One region of the Parashewanella sp. 2304DJ23-3 genome, then DNA from elsewhere that is predicted to be linked to it. Evidence: predicted binding sites of a transcription regulator. Region 1 holds the regulator's gene; the other holds the start of a gene.
The links. Region 1 encodes LexA, which represses DNA repair genes until DNA is damaged. Its sites were predicted from a motif close to TACTGTATNNNNATACAGTA; they were not measured.
Positions count from the first base shown of each region.

Region 2: the regulator LexA is predicted to act here: its motif matches at 5,281-5,300, upstream of mutS (DNA mismatch repair protein MutS).

Region 1 is NZ_JBWQOH010000011.1:15,905-23,230, reverse strand. It holds gene AC1EU2_RS16120 (aromatic amino acid transport family protein) at 1-829, opposite strand, end outside; gene plsB (glycerol-3-phosphate 1-O-acyltransferase PlsB) at 830-3,274, opposite strand; gene lexA (transcriptional repressor LexA) at 3,432-4,046, shown strand; gene AC1EU2_RS16105 (SulA-like leucine-rich domain-containing protein) at 4,043-4,522, shown strand; partial or broken gene coxB (cytochrome c oxidase subunit II) at 4,991-6,094, shown strand; gene ctaD (cytochrome c oxidase subunit I) at 6,129-7,326, shown strand, end outside.
Region 2 is NZ_JBWQOH010000001.1:392,430-399,755, reverse strand. It holds gene AC1EU2_RS01710 (efflux RND transporter permease subunit) at 1-1,405, opposite strand, end outside; gene AC1EU2_RS01705 (efflux RND transporter periplasmic adaptor subunit) at 1,407-2,474, opposite strand; gene mutS (DNA mismatch repair protein MutS) at 2,588-5,173, opposite strand; partial or broken gene recA (recombinase RecA) at 5,377-5,574, shown strand; gene recA (recombinase RecA) at 5,762-6,823, shown strand; gene AC1EU2_RS01685 (regulatory protein RecX) at 6,861-7,304, shown strand.

The sequences.
Region 1 (7,326 bases):
TTTGAGATGTGAGTGCTCCTACAAGAACACCAATATTTCCACCTTGAGTGATAACTTCACTAAAACCACTGCGCTGGATATTACCCATGGTAACAACGAGCCAGCCAATATAAATGGTTAATGCGAGGCTGGTACCAACCAATACAGCTCTAACAACATGTTTAGCCGATTTATCATAAAATTTAACGAGGCTTGGAATAACTCCTTGATAACCAAAACTGGCTAAACCTACAGGCAGTGCAGCTAAAATATAAGGTGCATATTCGGATTGTCCATCTGGCATCCACAAATTGCTCGGTTCAACTTCGATCAATAAATTACTGGTAGCAAGCAAAAAGGTAATCACCATACCACCAAGCATGATGGTAGATATCCGGCTCACATGCTTAGTACCAATAATCACAATGGCTGCTAAGATCACAGAAAAAATTAACGCCGCCATTTGATTAGAAACGGTGATATCCAACGTCGACAAACTGTGATTTACAATTGAACCACCGCCACTGACATAAGCATAGGTCAATACATACAATAAGAATGTGACGGAAACACCACTCAATACACGCCAAAATGGGCCTAATATACGACTGGTTAAGCTATCAAAGCTAACACCTGCTTCGTAGTGAAGGTTAGCTTCCAGTAGCAGTAAACCTCCCATTACCATGCAAAACCAAACGCCAATCAACATCAACACAGAGTAACTGAACCACATCCCTGCACCAACAACGGGTAAAGAAAACATCCCCGCCCCAACGGCTGTCCCAGCCACTATCATCGCGCCACCAATAATTGATGGATGTTTCTTTGTCTCAATGTTAGATGCTGTCATTTAGCTATTTTTCTCCGCTTCTACATTTTGAGTCTGCTGTACTCCTGTAACAACCGTTTGACGTACTTGTGCATCAAGTAATGAGGTTAATGCGTTACTCAGCTGAATGATGGTATCTTTTTTCTCTGACTGACCCAGTAAATCCATATCTTTTAGCTTGACCGTTAATGACGCATAAAGTTTTCGATCATAAAACTCAGGGGCAGAAATACCGTGTAATGGTCCCATATGTTTTGCTAACTGATGGCTTTCTCGCTCTAAATCACTTCTTTCAATTTTTGGCTGCAAGCTCAGTAAATTAAAGATAATGGCATAACGCTTTAGCATCTCACTGCTTGTACTGGCCAGTAAATGAAGCTGCCCTTGATGCTCATCACTCGCAACCAATCGATGTTCGTCTTCCAAAATAATGTTTTCATCAAGCATTGAATCAATCAGCTGATGAATATAATTTTTTAAATTTGGTGTTTCGACAAATAACTCAGCTTGTATTAGCGGAAAAATTTGCTCGATAAACTGAACGACTTTCTCTCTTGTTGGCTGAGACTCTCTGATGATCAAGGTCGCAATTAATGATGGCACCATAAATAAGTGAACAATATTATTACGATAGTAAGTCATATTGAGGGCCTGAGTATCATCTAAAGAAATGATATCACCGAGAGGATCAGGCTCTACAGCAAACTTATTTAACTCTAATGCTTGAGAAATCAAGACCTCAACATCACCTTCAGGTACCGTCGAAAACTGTGTGTACGGTACTTTAGTTAACAGCTTTAGATAAAAATCTAATTGCTGTTTAATGGTTTCTTTTTCTAAAGACTTTTGCTCCGATGCAAGCACAATTAAGCTCATCAATGAAATAGAGCTCACTGCAGTAGCGCCGTTAATTTTTGTCATCACTTTATTCGCTAAGCTGTTTACAGCTGGCGTTAACCAAGTTGGTTTTTGCTCTGGATCTTGAGCGATAAGCTCTCGCCACTCAGGTTCAATTTGTGATAAATGTTGCTGAACATTGATTGGCTCACCGAAGTTCACATAGCCTTGACCAAAATTTCCAAGCTTCCTGATGGCAGCAAAAACTTGCCAGACGGATTCTTTTTGCTTTTTCTTACCACTAAGTTCCTTGTGGTAAGTTGCAACTTCCATGACATGATCGTATCCAAGATACACTGGGACCAAGGTTACAGGTCGTTCGATGCCTCGAAGCACACTGCTTACCGTCATCGCTAACATACCCGTTTTAGGGTTGAGTAGACGTCCTGTGCGAGAGCGACCACCTTCGGTGAAATACTCTACTGAATAGCCTTTATTAAAAAGTAGATCGAGGTAGCCTTTAAAAACGGCGGTATACAATTTATTGCCATTAAAGCTGCGTCGAATAAAGAAGGCGCCACCTTTGCGGAACATTGGGCCTGCCGGCCAAAAGTTAAGGTTAATACCAGCAGCAATATGCGGAGGCACCATGCCTTCATAATAAAGGATATATGAAAGCAACAGGTAATCCATGTGACTACGATGACACGGCACATACACAATTTCATGACCATCGTGATGCAGCTGACGTACGAGTTCAGCTCCACGAATATTAATGCCTTTATACAGCTTATTCCATAACCATGTCAGTAACCGCTCAGCAATACGAACTAAGCTATCTGAATAGTTTGCTGCGATTTCATCAAGATAATTCTCAGCATTGGCTTTCGCTTCTTGCTTTGAGATTTTTTTACTGGCCGCTTGTTCATTAATGGCTTTTTGAATGCTTTCTGAATTCAAAAGCTCTTTAAACATTACTTGACGATTTGGCAAATCAGGCCCAGTCATCACTTTTCTTTGGCGGCGAAAATGAACTCGCGCAACACGTGCAAGTTTATGAGCAATTCGTTCGTCACTTCCATGCTCATCCGCCATATAGCGCAATGAAACAGCATTAGAAAATTGAATAAAATTATGACGGCCTAAAAACAGAATCATTAGGCACTTGCGTAACCACGTTGGGCTTTCACGCTCTAGCACCGCCGCTTTCATCGTGTCATCTTCTTTGCCTGGTATTCTTCCCCAATACATACTGACAGGTAATAGCTGAACATCCAGAGACGAATCTTGCTGGTGTAAATTTAACAACTGCTTAAAGTTGCCTAAAAAAACATTCGTTTTTGATGCCTTGCCTATCATAGGCTTTGCAGGTGCCAAACAGACAACCCTTGGCACTGATTCGTTTTTGATTTGAATATCATCATACGGGCTAGGCAAGCCCAGTGATTCTGTTACTTCACTTAACGCTGAAATATCACTCACCGACTCAGTTTTCATCACGTAAACAATCGGTCTATCGGCATCTAAATTGAGATCAGAAAATGGTTGCTGAGGGACAACGACGGTATGAACAAACCAATTTTGCACTGTACGAAGTGCCTTAAAAAACCAGGAATTATGCTTAGTCATTCTTCTACTTAGCGCTTGAAATATAAAAGAGTCAAAACGCTAGGATATCAAACTTATAGCAAATAACCTAAACAGGATTGCTTAATTATTGGTTGCACACAGGACTTTACTGTATATAATAACAGTAACTGTATAAGCGAACAGCGAGTGTGTAGAAATGAGACCTTTAACTGCCAGACAAGCCGAGATTTTAGAACTTATTCGTCTGAATATTTCTGAAACAGGCATGCCTCCTACCCGAGCGGAGATAGCAAAACGTTTAGGCTTTCGCAGTGCTAACGCCGCTGAAGAGCATCTAAAAGCCTTAGCCAAAAAAGGTTATATAGAAATCATACCAGGCACATCACGTGGTATCCGTCTATCTCAAGAACTTGAGGTTCAAGATGGTCTACCTTTGATCGGACAAGTCGCTGCAGGTGAACCAATACTGGCTCAAGAGCATGTTGAGCAATATTATCAAGTTGATGGCAACCTGTTTAAACCCGGTGCAGACTTCTTATTGCGCGTTAAAGGCGACAGTATGAAAGATATTGGCATTTTGGAAGGTGATTTACTTGCTGTTCATAAACAACAACAAGCATCAAATGGTCAAGTTGTTGTTGCTCGTGTTGAAGATGACGTCACTGTGAAGCGCTTTGAACAGAAAGGCAACGTCGTTTATCTTCATGCCGAAAATGAAGAATATCAGCCCATTGAAATTGATTTAAGCTTCCAACAACTCTCTATCGAAGGCTTAGCTGTCGGTGTGATAAGAAACGGGGAGTGGCTATGATAGTTCGCTCTTCTGCAACATCTCACCCTGGTGTTTGGGTTCAGCCAGACACCCTGTACTCAGATCAAATTCAGAGCATTCAAACGCTCCAAATTAAAAGCAGCGGTGAGCAAGAGCTGATCGCATTAAGCTCTGAACTTGCCACATTAAGCCATCAGGGTCGTTGGATTGTTCTCATAAACCCTAATCATAATAATTATAAATCCATCCTAGCCCAGTCGGGTGTAAAAATGGATCGTGTTTTATTGGTTCATACCAAAGATGATGTTGAAGCACTGTGGGCGTTAGAAAAGGCACTCACCAACGGCACAAGTAGTGCTGTTATTTGTTGGACATCAACACTCGATCAACGAGATATTCGTCGATTAGAACTCGTCAGTAAATCCGCTTGTGCCAAAGGTATGATTCTCCAGTCTGGTTCTGAGTTAAACTCGCAACCTCATTCAATCTTGCCTCGAAAAAGATCATTTCATTAACAAATTCATGGACATTAAACTCACACCAACAATCTCCTTTTACATTCGCAAAAATAAAAAATTAACTAATATTTCATCTAATTACATGAAACATGATCTTGATCAATCTTTAAACAGCAAGTAATGTAGAGTGAGTAACTAATCTTAAATTGTTACAAAAATGCGAAATTTTTCGCTTAACAAACATTCGAATTAACGACCCTGTTTTATAAAGTTGATATCTCAAATTTTAATTTGAGTAAATTCAGCAGTAAGCGCACGAGTGGTATACACCCAGAGCCGTAAACAGATTTACTGGATGACCGACCTGCTAGTCATTAGCGATTGAGTCAACGAAAACAACAACACCACCATTGCACTTTGATATCGATAAGCTTTTTTAGGGAACTGAAAAGTTAGCATGGAGCTAAGTATTAACGTGTGACTTTTCTTTGTAGTTGCTTTTGCAATTGGCAGAGGAGACGTCTAGTGAAGCAATTGTTGTATTGTATGTTAGCGGCTTTCTTGACCCCATCAGTATGGGCTGAAGAAATGCGCTTTAACATGACTCAAGGGGTAACAGAAATAAGTCATAAGGTATATCACCTACATATGACGATTTTTTACATCTGTTGCGTAATCGGGGTAATTGTCTTTGGCATTATGATTTATGCCATGATCAAGCACCGCAAATCAAAGGGTGCAGTCGCTGCGAATTTTCACGAAAGTACTAAAGTGGAAATTTTGTGGACAATCATTCCATTTATTATTCTTATCAGTATGGCAATTCCAGCAACAAAAACACTTGTTGCAATGGAAGATCCTAGTGACTCTGATTTGACCGTAAAAATTACGGGTTCGCAGTGGAAATGGCACTACGACTATTTCGACAAGGGTGTTAGCTTTTATAGCTTATTAACGACACCTCAGGATGAAATCGACAACAAAAAAGATAAAGATGAGCATTACTTGCTTGAAGTGGATAAACCACTTGTTCTCCCTACAGACCGAAAAATCCGCTTCTTAGTCACTTCTGACGACGTCATTCATTCTTGGTGGATGCCAGCATTCGCCGTTAAAAAAGATGCAAACCCTGGTTTTATCAATGAAACCTGGGCAAAAATTGACGAAGAAGGAACGTATCGTGGCCAGTGTACTGAGCTCTGCGGTAAAGGCCACGGGTTTATGCCTATCGTTGTCAAAGCCGTTTCTGGTGAAGAATTTGATAGATGGATAATCACCCAAAAAGACGAAGCTAAAAAAGCCAAAGCGCAAGCTAAAGCTTCACTGTCTAAAACGCTTTCTAAAGACGAGCTCTATGCCAAAGGTGAAAAGGTTTACACGGCTCACTGCGCCGTCTGCCACCAGCCAAATGGTATGGGACTTCCTGGTGTATTCCCACACTTAAAGGGCAGCCCTGTTGCCACCGGGCCTGTACATGATCATATCTATATCGTGACGCACGGTTTCCCAGGTTCTGCGATGCCAGCTTTTGACAAACAGCTTACAGCTGAAGAGATTGCGGCAGTCATTACCTACGAGCGAAATGCGTGGGGCAACAATACTGGCGACGCAGTGCAAGCTGCTGATGTCGTAAAAGTAGAAAAGCAAAAGTAGGGGAAATAGCATGACAACATTAAACCCTCAAAATGATCAGCTTGAAACAGAGCCAAACTCTGAACATCATGACGATCATTCGCATCATCAGCCACCAAAGGGCCTAATGCGATGGGTGCTAACCACCAACCATAAAGATATTGGTACTTTATATCTGTGGTTAAGTTTTATTATGTTTTTAACCGGCGGATCAATGGCAATGGTGATCCGTGCTGAATTATTTGAGCCCGGTTTGCAATTGGTTGAGCCTAACTTCTTTAACCAAATGACCACAGTTCATGGATTAATCATGGTGTTTGGGGCCGTAATGCCTGCCTTCACAGGACTTGCTAACTGGCTAATTCCCATGATGATCGGTGCGCCAGACATGGCACTACCCAGAATGAACAATCTCAGCTTTTGGATTCTACCGTTTGCGTTTTTGATCCTGTTAAGCTCGTTATTTATGGAGGGAGGAGGGCCAAACTTTGGTTGGACTTTCTATGCACCACTCTCTACCCACTACAGTGGGGATAGCACAGCACTCTTTGTGTTTTCCATCCACATCATGGGGATAAGTTCGATAATGGGCGCCATTAACGTCATTGTCACTATTATCAATTTAAGAGCACCAGGCATGACATGGATGAAGTTACCGTTATTCGTCTGGACTTGGTTAATTACTGCCTTTTTATTAATTGCAGTGATGCCTGTTCTTGCGGGTGCGGTCACAATGGTACTGACCGATAAGTTCTTTGGTACCAGCTTCTTTGATGCAGCAGGTGGTGGTGACCCGGTGATGTTCCAGCATATTTTCTGGTTCTTTGGTCACCCTGAAGTTTACATCATGATCTTACCGGCTTTCGGTATTGTCTCTGCCATCATCCCAACCTTTGCTCGTAAAAAGCTGTTTGGTTACTCATCAATGGTGTACGCCGTTGCCAGCATCGCAATTCTGTCGTTTTTAGTGTGGGCTCATCACATGTTTACTACAGGGATGCCGTTAGTCGCTGAACTGTTCTTCATGTACTGCACCATGTTAATTGCTGTTCCAACAGGAGTGAAGGTATTCAACTGGGTGGCGACCATGTGGAAAGGTTCGATTTCTTATGAACCTCCTATGCTTTGGGCCATTGCTTTCGTGATTCTATTCACGATAGGTGGTTTTTCAGGTTTGATGCTGGCAATGACACCGGCTGACTTCCAATACCATGACACCTACTTTGTAG
Region 2 (7,326 bases), on a different contig from region 1:
CCCAGAACAGACTTCCTGTGAATTCAGCTGTGCTGCCCGGTGCAAAACCAATTGGCGCAAAGGCAACACAACCCACGAGTGTACCGCCCAATAATGGCCATATGGTTTGTTTAACTATGCGTTTAGCCACCGTCAGTTTGTTTTCACCTTTATTTATGCCTATCAGCATACCTTCAGCAACAACAATGGCGTTATCGACCATCATACCCAGCGCAATAATCAGGGCGCCTAATGAGATCCTATGCATCGGAATCCCTGATATATTCATTACAGAAAGTGTGGCCGCAATGGTCAATAATAAAATAGCGCCGATCACAATGGCAGGGCGCATCCCCATAAAAATAAGCAAAGTGACTACGACAATAGCTAGTGCTGCAATAACATTCTCAACAAAGTTGTTAATGGAAGCTTCGACTTCTTGCCCTTGTTGATAGAACTGGTTTATTTCCATTCCAAGCGGTCTGATATTCACTGATTCAGCGATTTTCGCTTCAACACGTTTCCCCAGTTTTACGACATTTTCACCGCTTCCTGCTGAAATACCAACAGCAATGGCGCGTTTTCCATCAAAAGCCATTATCGTCGTGTCGGGCTGCTTTTCACCTCGAGTAACCGTGGCAATATCACTTAAGTGAATTAGGTTTCCTTTGTCAGAAGTACTGATTAAGGTGTTATTCAAGTCTTTAACAGAGTCAATGCCACCAGATGGTGTAATTGACATTCTTAAGTCACCGACCTGAGTATTTCCGGCGTCTACTACGATATTGCGTTGTTGTAAACTTTGATAAATTTGACTGACAGATACACCTAATGCTTGCATTTTCTCACGAGAAAATGCGACATAAATAGCAGGACTTGACTCACCAGCAAGTTGAACCCTAGCGACACCGGGCACTTGAAGCAATTGATCTCTGAAGGTCTTAGCGTAAGTACGAAGTTGAGCAATGCTATAGTCTTCGCCAGTCACGAAATAATACATGCCAAACAAGTCGCCATAGTCATCAGCAACAATGGAGTCACTTGCTCCTGGCGGCAGTGACCGTTTCGCATCGCTAACCTTATTTCTTAGTTTAGTCCACACGGTTTGTAGCTGGTTTTTCGTCTTTGATGCGTCATATTTAATTTCTACACTGATCTCAGATTTACCATTACTGGAAACAGAGGTGATCTCTTTAACTTCTGCTAGTTGTTGAATGGCGGTTTCTAATGGATCTGTTACTTCCTCTGCAACTTGTTCTGGTGTCGCACCAGGGTAGTAAGTTATGACTTGAGCCTGACGAATGGTGAATTCAGGATCTTCGAGTCGAACCATATTTTGAAACGCATTCCAGCCTGAAAGAAGGGTGACGATTATCGCAATGGCACAAATGACTTTATTGCGAATTGAAAACTCTGCAATATTCATATCACTTACCTTGTTGCCAGATTGAAACCTTCATACCTTCCACTACATATGGAGCACCCGCAGTGATGATTCGATCACCAGCTTTCAACCCTGACGCTACAGTAACAAATTCACCAATACTGTTACTGACAATAATGTCTTGTTTATTGGCAGTCATAGTTTGTGAATCGATTTTCCAAACATATGTCTCTTTTCCGTTACTGATTACAGCTTTAGTCGGTACAAACATGGCTTTTGCATTTGAAGATGAGTCGTTTTCAATTTGTACTTGAATACTCATCCCAGGAAGTACGGCGATGTCTTTAGGAGGTATAAAAGACAATGTGACCTCATAAGATTGGTTACTGCTTGGTAATAACGAAATTTCTTTAAAATCAGCGGCTATCTTTTCATTGCTCAAAGTATTGAAAACAACATGCGCTCCTTTAGGCTCACGCTTTTTTAAATAGTTAAGTCGGTCGGCTGAAATATCAAATTTTGCGCTGTATTTGCTTGAATCAATCAAAGAAATGATTGATTGGCCACCCGCAACTGTATCGTGGTTTTGAATACTAGTACTAGATATCGCACCATCATAAGGAGCATATATTTCTGTGTCTTTTAACGACTTTTCTGCAGACTCGTATTGAGATTTAGAGACTTTATATTGAGATTCCAGTTGTTCAAAATCGTTTTTAGATATTGTTGAGTTTTGAATTAACTGTTTACCGCGTTTATAAGCATTTAAAGCTTGGGTGTAATTTGCTTTGGCTGATTCGAGTTTGAGCTTATAATCACGAGGATCGATAGCAGCGAGTAGCTGACCTTTGGTTACTTGCTGCCCTTGCGTGATATCAAACGTAATTAGTTTACCGCCAGAATTAAAAGCTAAGTCTGTAGATTTATAAGCTGCTACAATAGCTGGAAATTTCCAAGTGGTTAACGCTGAGGCTGGTTTTACTTGGTACGCTTCAACTGGACGAACAGTCTCTACTGGCTTTGTCTGTTCTTGTTGTGGGCCGCAACCGATAAGAAATGTCGTTGCAATGGCTGAGGAAAGTAACAATACTTTTGCTTTTTTTATCTGCATCTTAGCCTTCTAAAACCGTTTAATCTGATTATTAGAAGTTACGGTAAAGCAAAAGCTTACTTTCCTCTATCATTTTTTTATGAGAAAGTGTTTTTCTGTAGGAACATTTTCTTCTAATTTGAGAACAGTGTCTTTTTTAAGCTGTAAACTAACTCAAGTGCCTGTTTTGGCGTTAAATCATCAGGTGATATCCTATCCAGCATCGATTGCACTTCTTCAAGCTCAGGCGACAAATTTGGTTCGCTAAAGCTTAAACTTAAGTCATGTTGCTGCGGCTTTCCGATTTCGTGATCACGACTTTCTAATTTATGTAATTTTTGCTTAGCTGTTTTTATGACCACATTAGGGACACCTGCTAATGCCGCAACTTGCAGACCATAACTTTTACTTGCGGCACCTTCTTGTACTGCGTGCATAAAGGCGATGGTATCGTCATGTTCTACGGCATCAAGATGAACGTTAACGACATTTTTCATCGTGTCCGGTAACTGAGTTAACTCAAAATAATGGGTCGCAAATAACGTCATAGCATGGAGCTTCTGTGCTAAATACTCAGCGGCCGACCAAGCGAGTGACAATCCATCATAAGTTGAAGTGCCTCGTCCAATTTCATCCATCAGCACTAAACTATTAGCTGTGGCGTTATGAAGAATATTCGCAGTTTCAGTCATTTCGACCATAAAGGTTGAACGACCAGAGGCAAGGTCGTCTGAGGCTCCGATACGAGTAAATATACGATCGATAGGGCCGATTTCAGCTTGCTCAGCAGGAACAAAGCAGCCAATATGTGCTATTAACGTAATAAGCGCAGTTTGACGCATGTAAGTCGATTTACCCCCCATGTTTGGTCCAGTCACGATCAACATCTTACGCTGATTATTCAAGTTGACAGGGTTGGCGATAAACGGTGTTTCACTCACTTGCTCAACAACGGGGTGACGACCAGCATCTATGCGAATACCGGTTTCATTAACGAGTTCTGGGCAGTTGTAATTGAGCATTTCTGCTCGCTCAGCAAAACAGCTTAATACGTCTAATTCAGCGGCAGCTTTAGCAAACTGCTGAAGCTCATGCAGCTTTGGCAGAATCAAATCAAATAACTGCTCCCAAAGTTGTTTTTCGAGTGCGAGTGCTTTCCCTTGGCTCGATAATACTTTTTCTTCGTATTCTTTAAGCTCAGGAGTGATATAACGTTCAGTGTTTTTGAGAGTTTGGCGGCGTTGATAACTTAAAGGAACGTTATCAGATTGCCCCTTACTTACTTCAATGTAATAACCATGAACTCGATTGTATCCGACCTTTAAAGTCGCAATTCCAGTGCTTTCTTTTTCCCTTAATTCTAGCTGCTCTAAATAGCTGGTTGCACCTTCACTGAGTGCTCGCCATTCATCCAACTCAGAATTATAACCTTCACGAATGACACCACCATCACGAATTAACATTGGTGGGTTATCAACAATTGCTTGTTGTAATAGGTGAGTTTCTTGTGGGAACTCACCTAAATATTGCTTTAAATTGTTGATGTGTGAAGACTCAGCATCCTCAAGTAAATGCTGAATCGTCGGTAACGTTTCTAATGCTTGTCGCATGCGAGCAAAGTCTCGTGGACGAGCGGTGCGCAGTGCAAGACGGGCCATGATTCGCTCAATGTCACCGAGTATTTTTAATTGTTCATGTAATTCATCATATAAATTACAGTCAATCATTTCGGTCACAGCAGATTGTCGAGAGCGAATGTGATTGTGATCAGTTAGCGGCTGGTGGATCCAACGTTTCAGCATACGGCTGCCCATGGGCGTTGCAGTACTGTCTAAAACTGACGATAACGTATTTTCAAAACCGCCAGATAGATTTTGAGTCAATTCCAAGTTACGACGAGTCGCTGCATCTAAGATGATACTCTCAGTTTGATTAAAGCGAGTAATGGCATTGATATGAGGCAGGGCAGATTTTTGCGTATCTTTGACGTACTGCATTAAACATCCAGCAGCTTGAATTGACAGTCTTGCGTCGCCTACTCCAAAGCCAACCAAATCACGAGTACCAAATTGATCCAGCAACATTTTCAAGCCCGTGTCATAATCAAACTCCCACTCAGGACGACGGCGAATACCGTTTTGTGAACCAATTAAGGTCATCTCACTAAAATCTTCGCTATACAGTAGTTCTGCAGGTTTAGTGCGTTGCAATTCAGCTTCTAACACCTCTTGATTTTCGAGTTCGCTGACAACAAATCGACCTGAGGCTAAGTCTAAAGTGGCGTAACCAAAACGACCTTTGAAGCTGTATACTGCGGCTAAAAGGTTATCTTGATTTTCTTGTAGTAAGGCTTCATCGGTTAGAGTTCCTGGCGTGATAAGACGTACAACCTTCCGCTCAACAGGCCCTTTTGAAGTGGCAGGATCGCCAACTTGTTCACAAATGGCAGCAGATTGGCCGAGTTGTACTAATTTTGCTAAATAACCTTCAACTGAATGATATGGAATTCCCGCCATTGGGATCGGGTTGCCTCCGCTTTTACCACGAGCTGTGAGTGAAATGCCAAGTAGCTCTGAGGCTTTTTTTGCATCATCGTAGAACAATTCATAAAAGTCACCCATTCGATAAAATAACAACATATCAGGATGTTGCGCTTTCATGGTTAAATACTGGCGCATCATTGGTGTGTGACTGTCTAAATTGGCTAACTCAGCTTTCATCTGGCTTACTTAATCCGTTTTTGCATATTCAATATTGAAGCGTATCTTATCAGTAATTATTTCGAGCTTCAGAACAGAATCTAAAAATTTTTTGCTTTAACTCTTGATACTGTATGATTGTACAGTATACTAACCATCAACTACTGTATAGAACTGTATAAACTTTCGTGTTTATGAAAGTGTATTAATGAGAGGGAATAACAATGGCGACTGATGCTAACAAAGAAAAGGCACTAAACGCAGTATTGGGCCAAATTGAAAAACAATTTGGTAAAGGCTCAATCATGAAGTTGGGTGAAGATCGCTCGATGGATGTTGAAACCATTTCTACTGGTTCATTGTCGTTGGATGTTGCTCTTGGTGCTGGTGGTCTTCCAATGGGTCGTATTGTTGAGATTTACTAAAGCAAAACTGGATACGGTCCATTTTGATGTACTCTCAGGTTTAATATACAGTTGAAAAAGATTTTACGGAATGAACTGGTTCATATCGGTTCTTCAAAATATTAAAAAAGAATTGAAAATATTTATAAATCATCATTGATGAATAAATATTCGTTATTTTGATTTGAATGTTAAGGATTATAACGTGGCTAATACTGATGATAACAAGCAAAAAGCACTTGGTGCAGTCTTAGGTCAGATTGAAAAGCAGTTTGGTAAAGGCTCCATCATGAAGCTTGGTGAAAACCGTTCGATGGATGTTGAAACGATCTCTACTGGCTCTTTATCTTTGGATGTTGCGTTAGGGGCAGGGGGCTTGCCTTTGGGCCGTATAGTGGAGATTTACGGACCTGAGTCTTCAGGAAAAACAACTCTTACCCTTGAAGTGATCGCAGCCGCACAAAAGCAAGGTAAAACCTGTGCCTTCATTGATGCTGAGCATGCACTAGACCCTATTTATGCTAAAAACTTAGGTGTAGATATTGATAATCTACTTTGTTCACAACCTGATACCGGTGAGCAAGCACTTGAAATCTGTGATGCGTTAACTCGCTCAGGTGCAGTAGATGTAATCATTGTTGACTCGGTTGCAGCATTGACTCCAAAGGCTGAAATTGAAGGTGAAATCGGTGATTCACACATGGGCTTAGCGGCACGTATGATGAGCCAAGCAATGCGTAAGCTTGCGGGTAACCTAAAGCAGTCAAATACACTTCTTATTTTCATTAACCAAATCCGTATGAAGATTGGTGTAATGTTCGGTAACCCAGAGACAACCACTGGTGGTAATGCACTTAAATTCTACGCTTCTGTTCGTCTTGATATTCGCCGTACAGGTGCAATTAAAGAAGGCGACCAAGTAGTCGGTAACGAAACTCGCGTTAAAGTCGTAAAAAATAAAATTGCAGCACCTTTCAAGCAAGCTGAATTTCAAATTTTGTATGGCAAAGGCATTAACAGTACAGGTGAGCTCGTCGACTTAGGTGTACAACATAAGCTTGTTGAGAAAGCCGGTGCATGGTACAGCTATAAAGGCGACAAAATTGGTCAAGGCCGTGCAAATGCTGGTAAGTTCCTTGTTGAGAACCCTGCTATCGCACAAGAAATTGATCAACAACTTCGTGCGGCGTTATTGAGCAAGCCTAGTGCTGCTGATTCTGACGCTGGTGAAGAGAATGTTGATTTAGAAACTGGTGAAGTTTTCTAAGGCAAGCTTATCAAAGCTACTCATAAAGAGTTAAATCATGAAAAGCACACCAAGTGCTAGACAAGTTGCGGTCAGCTTATTAGCTGGCCGTGATTATTCTAGGCATCAGATAAAACAAAAACTTGAAGCAAAAGAGTTTTCAGCAGAAGAAATCGAAACCGTACTCGACGCTTGTGAGCAAAGCGGTTATATCGATGATAAACGATTTGCACAATCTCTCCTTCGTTCACACATCTATAAAGGTCATGGCCCAATTCGTATTAATCAAGCCATGAAGTTAAAAGGTTTGAATCCAGAGCTAGTGTCAAAAGTAATCAATGATTCTGAATGTGACTGGTTTGAATTGGCTAAGGAAAAAGCCGAGAAAAAGTACGCCAATAAACCTATTGCTGATTATAAAGAAAAAGCAAAGCGAACCCGCTTTTTAATTGGGCAAGGGTTTGATTATGAGCAAGCGAATTATGCATTGATTGAAAATTAAGTTATATTTAAAAACCTGCGAG